Regions from separate parts of the Candidatus Stoquefichus sp. SB1 genome, predicted to be linked through region 2. Evidence: a T-box and tRNA genes for the amino acid it is inferred to sense, from the RefSeq annotation. Region 2 holds a T-box; the other holds one or more tRNA genes.

Region 1 (2,392 bases), on a different contig from region 2:
GAATCACAATCAACGCCATGGCTTTAACACTGCCAATTTGACTTTGTGCTTCATCTAATAAATCTGTTTCACCTAATAAAAGGACACGTAATCCCTGATTAGAATAGTCATTCACTCTATGAAGCAAAGGATCATCTTCTTCTAAAAGATATTCAGGTGCACCTAAAACATAACGTTGTCCATTAGATAGCTGCAAAGCACGCATTTTTCGCTGAGAAGAAAATGGAATTAAAGCCGATATAGACAAATCAATAGGCTCTTTAAAATAGCCTCTTAATGCCTTCTGGGTTGCATTGATATCATCAAAGCCAAAAGCCATAATACCCATAATCTGATGAATAAAATCAGCTGAATAATCATTCAAAGCATCAATTTTTTCAACTTCAAGTTCACCTGTAGTAATTGTTCCCGTTTTATCTAGGCACAAAACATCAACACGTGCTAAAGCTTCAATGGCTTCCATTTCCTGTATCAATGCTTTTCTTTTGGCTAATTTACCTACACCTAAAATAAATGATAAACTCGTCAATAGGACAAGTCCTTCAGGAATCATCCCAATGACACCACCAACAGTCTTAACAATCGCTGTTGCATGATCTTGAGGCGAAGCAGAAAGTTGAGAAACAAAGAGCACCAACCCCACAGGAACAATCACAAAGCTCAATACTTTAATGACTTTCTCAATAGCATCTTTCATTTCTGAGGACGCTTTATTTTTGTGTTTAGCTTTATGAACAAGCTGAGTAGAATAATTATCATTACCCACTCTTAAAACACGCGCATATCCACTTCCGGCAACGACAAAACTTCCAGCCAATAGTTCATCATTTTCTTTCTTTTTTACTGGCTTCGATTCACCAGTCAGCATTGATTCATTGACTTCCATTCCTTGTGATGTCAACATACAGCAATCTGTTCCAATTTGATTACCACTCTCTAAAAAAACAATATCATCAATAACCAAATCTTCAATTGGTATCATCTGTTGTTGATGATCACGTATAACTTTAATCTTTTTAACAGTGACAACTGTCAATTGATCAATAATTTTTTTCACTTTTAGTTCCTGATAAATTCCAATCAAAGAATTCATAATAATAACACCCATAAATGTTAAGTTTGTCCAACGACCAGTTGATAAAATAATCGCTGCTAAAAACACATTTAATAAATTAAAGTATGTTATTGTATGTTCTAAAATAATCTGCTTCTTTGTCTTAGAAATATTATCATGTGATATATTCACTTGACCACGATCAATCCGTTCTTGAACTTGCAAGGAAGTTAAGCCCATTTCATTCATCTTATCCATTATTATCTCACCTACTCACACAATATATCACAGAGTTATGAATATTTTGTGTATATCATTTTCTTTTTTCTTTCATATTGTAACATATATTAAAAATCTTGAATATCTCTTTAAATACAAAAAAACGATATGAAAATTCATATCGTCAATAGTTTTATTGGTGGACCCTGAAGGACTCGAACCTTCGACCGATCGGTTATGAGCCGATAGCTCTAACCAACTGAGCTAAGGGTCCAAATAAAATAAAAAGTGGTATTCACCACTGATTCGCTAAATGGTAGCGGGGAAGGGATTCGAACCCCCGACCCACCGGGTATGAACCGATTGCTCTAGCCAACTGAGCTACCCCGCCATGTAGTGAATCGTTTATAAAAAATAATGGTGGTTCCGGCCGGAATCGAACCAGCGACACGAGGATTTTCAGTCCTCTGCTCTACCGACTGAGCTACGGAACCATAATTGGCGGTCTGGACGGGACTCGAACCCGCGACCTCCGCCGTGACAGGGCGGCATTCTAACCAACTGAACTACCAGACCAATGGTTGCGGGAGAAGGATTTGAACCAACGACCTTCGGGTTATGAGCCCGACGAGCTACCAGACTGCTCCATCCCGCGATATGAAATATATTTTTTTAAAAATGGCGGAGGTTGAGGGATTCGAACCCCCGCGGGACTTTCATCCCCTGTCGGTTTTCAAGACCGATCCCTTCAGCCGGACTTGGGTAAACCTCCGCAATAATGGTGGAGCTTAGCGGGATCGAACCGCTGACCTCCTGCGTGCAAAGCAGGCGCTCTCCCATCTGAGCTAAAGCCCCATTAACTGGTCGGGAAGACAGGATTTGAACCTGCGACCCCCTGGTCCCAAACCAGGTGCACTACCAAGCTGTGCTACTTCCCGAATATTCAATTACAATACTCAATTGGCGCGCTAGGCAGGAATCGAACCCACAACCTCTTGATCCGTAGTCAAGCACTCTATCCAGTTGAGCTACTAGCGCATTTCTTTAACAGCGCCATTCAATATTAACATAAACGCTGTAACTTTGCAACACTTTTTTACATTTTTTTAAAACTTTTTT
Region 2 (2,392 bases):
TCTTTTAATTCATCATCTACTGGTTCATTTACTTTTGGATTTGTGACAATTCCATCAAAATATTTATTTGTCATAGCAATTGTTCTATTCACTAAGTTTCCTAAAATATTTGCTAAATCTGAATTAATACGTTCTACTAATAAATCCCAAGTAATACTTCCATCATTATCATAAGGAATTTCATGTAAAACATAATATCTAACAGCATCTACTCCAAAGATATTAACTAAATCATCAGCATAAATAACATTTCCTTTTGATTTAGACATTTTACTTTCACCTTGTAATAACCAAGGATGTCCAAAGACTTGTTTAGGTAAAGGAATATCTAATGCCATTAACATAATTGGCCAATAAATTGTATGGAATCTCACAATATCCTTACCAATCAAATGTAAATCTGCTGGCCAATATCTCTTATATAATTCTCCATGATTTCCATCAACATCATAACCAAGACCAGTAATATAATTTGTTAAAGCATCAATCCATACATAAACAACATGCTTAGGATCAAAATCAACTGGAATAGACCAAGTAAATGAAGTACGTGATACACATAAATCTTGTAATCCTGGTTTTAAGAAGTTATTCATCATTTCATTTTTTCTTGAAACTGGCTGAATGAATTCAGGATGATCTTCAATATGTTGAATCAAACGATCTGCATATTTAGATAATTTAAAGAAATAGGCTTCTTCTTTGGCATCATGAACTTCTCCACCACAATCAGGACATTTTCCATCAACTAATTGAGATTCTGTAAAAAATGATTCACAAGCAGTACAATACTTTCCTTCATAATGTCCTAAATAAATATCACCTTGATCATATAATTTCTTAAATATCTTTTGAACTTGTTGAATATGATATTCATCTGTTGTTCTCATAAAACGATCATAAGTTGTATCCATTAAATCCCATATTTCTTTAACAACTGCTGCTTTTTCATCAACAAATTGTTGAGGTGGAACACCTGCTTCATTCGCTTTAATTTCAATTTTTTGTCCATGTTCATCTGTTCCTGTTTGAAAATAAACATTGTATCCTTCTTGTCTTTTACTTCTTGCGATTGCATCTGCTAAAATAATTTCATATGTATTTCCAATATGAGGCTTACCAGAAGTATAAGTAATTGCTGTTGTTAAGTAATAATCTTTTTCGTTTTTCATATGTTCTCCTTTCAAAATAAAAAACGTCCTTATATAAAGGACGAAATCATCGCGGTACCACCTTTTTTACACTCTTGTGTCACTCATGACTTTAACGCAGTTAACGTTTATCCCTAACTATTTGAGATAACAGCTCCCAGACCATCTTCATAAAAGTTATGTCCTGATTTGCACCAACCATCAGTTCTCTATAACGCCCTTTTAATCTCTTCTGTTCTTCGCCTTTATTACCTTTTAACCTTAACAAATATCACTTTTAAAGTCAATAATATCTCATCCTTTTTTCAATAAATTCACTTTTTGATTATCATTTAAACTAATTCATTAAACAATTGATACATCTTCTCCTGAATCTTATTCACATCATTTAATGCTTCATCAATCTTTCTAGCAATAATATGATTATCTTTCTTACAAACACAATAACCACTTTGATGTTCAATTAATAACTCTACAGCATATTGTCCCATTTGAGAAGCCAAAATACGATCCTGTGGAACAGGACTTCCACCTCTTTGAATATGTCCTAAAACAATCGAACGTCCTGAAAAATGTGTTTCCTTAGAAATTCTTTCAGCCAGCTTCTCGACATCTATCATATTTTCACTAGCAATAATAATCGCATGTTTTTTGCCTTGTTCTTTCTCATAAAAATCCATCATTTTCACAATATAATCTTCATCATATCCCGTATTTTTTGTAATAATAAATTCACTGCCACAAGCAATACCAGAATAAAGTGCTAAACTATCACGATTGTTCCCCATCACTTCAATTACAAAACAACGATGATGTGAACTTGATGTATCTCTTAATTTATTAACCGCATCAACAATATTATACAAAGCTGTATGAAAACCGATTGTTTCATCAGTTCCATTAATATCATTATCAATCGTTCCAGGAACCCCAATACAACAAATTCCTTTCTGACTTAATTCTAATGCTCCTCTATAAGAACCATCACCACCAATGACAATCAATCCTTCAATACCTCTTTTTTGTAATTGATGAACAGCTTGTAATTGAACAGTTTCTTCAACAAATTCTGGCAAACGTGAAGAACCAAGAATCGTTCCTCCACGACTTAATACTTCTGATACATCACTATTTTTAAGACGTTTGATTTGACCTTGAACAAGTCCTGCATAACCATCTTGTACACCATAAACTTCAATCTGTTTTTTACTTGCAACTCTTGTAATGGCTCTAATGGCAGC

The links. A T-box is a leader RNA that pairs with one kind of tRNA and senses whether it is charged. The one in region 2 lies ahead of metG (methionine--tRNA ligase), so its partner is inferred to be a tRNA-Met.
Region 1: it has a tRNA-Met gene. The T-box ahead of metG (methionine--tRNA ligase) is inferred to sense a tRNA for this amino acid. The anticodon was not compared.

The regions. Positions count from the first base shown of each region.
Region 1 covers NZ_LN852693.1:13,082-15,473, reverse strand. The annotation lists gene BN1865_RS01265 (HAD-IC family P-type ATPase) at 1-1,312, opposite strand, end outside; tRNA gene BN1865_RS01260 (tRNA-Ile) at 1,471-1,547, opposite strand; tRNA gene BN1865_RS01255 (tRNA-Met) at 1,588-1,664, opposite strand; tRNA gene BN1865_RS01250 (tRNA-Phe) at 1,692-1,767, opposite strand; tRNA gene BN1865_RS01245 (tRNA-Asp) at 1,773-1,849, opposite strand; tRNA gene BN1865_RS01240 (tRNA-Met) at 1,852-1,928, opposite strand; tRNA gene BN1865_RS01235 (tRNA-Ser) at 1,953-2,045, opposite strand; tRNA gene BN1865_RS01230 (tRNA-Ala) at 2,053-2,128, opposite strand; tRNA gene BN1865_RS01225 (tRNA-Pro) at 2,135-2,211, opposite strand; tRNA gene BN1865_RS01220 (tRNA-Arg) at 2,235-2,311, opposite strand.
Region 2 covers NZ_LN852695.1:144,074-146,465, forward strand. The annotation lists gene metG (methionine--tRNA ligase) at 1-1,172, opposite strand, end outside; T-box leader at 1,206-1,400, opposite strand; gene pfkA (6-phosphofructokinase) at 1,484-2,392, opposite strand, start outside.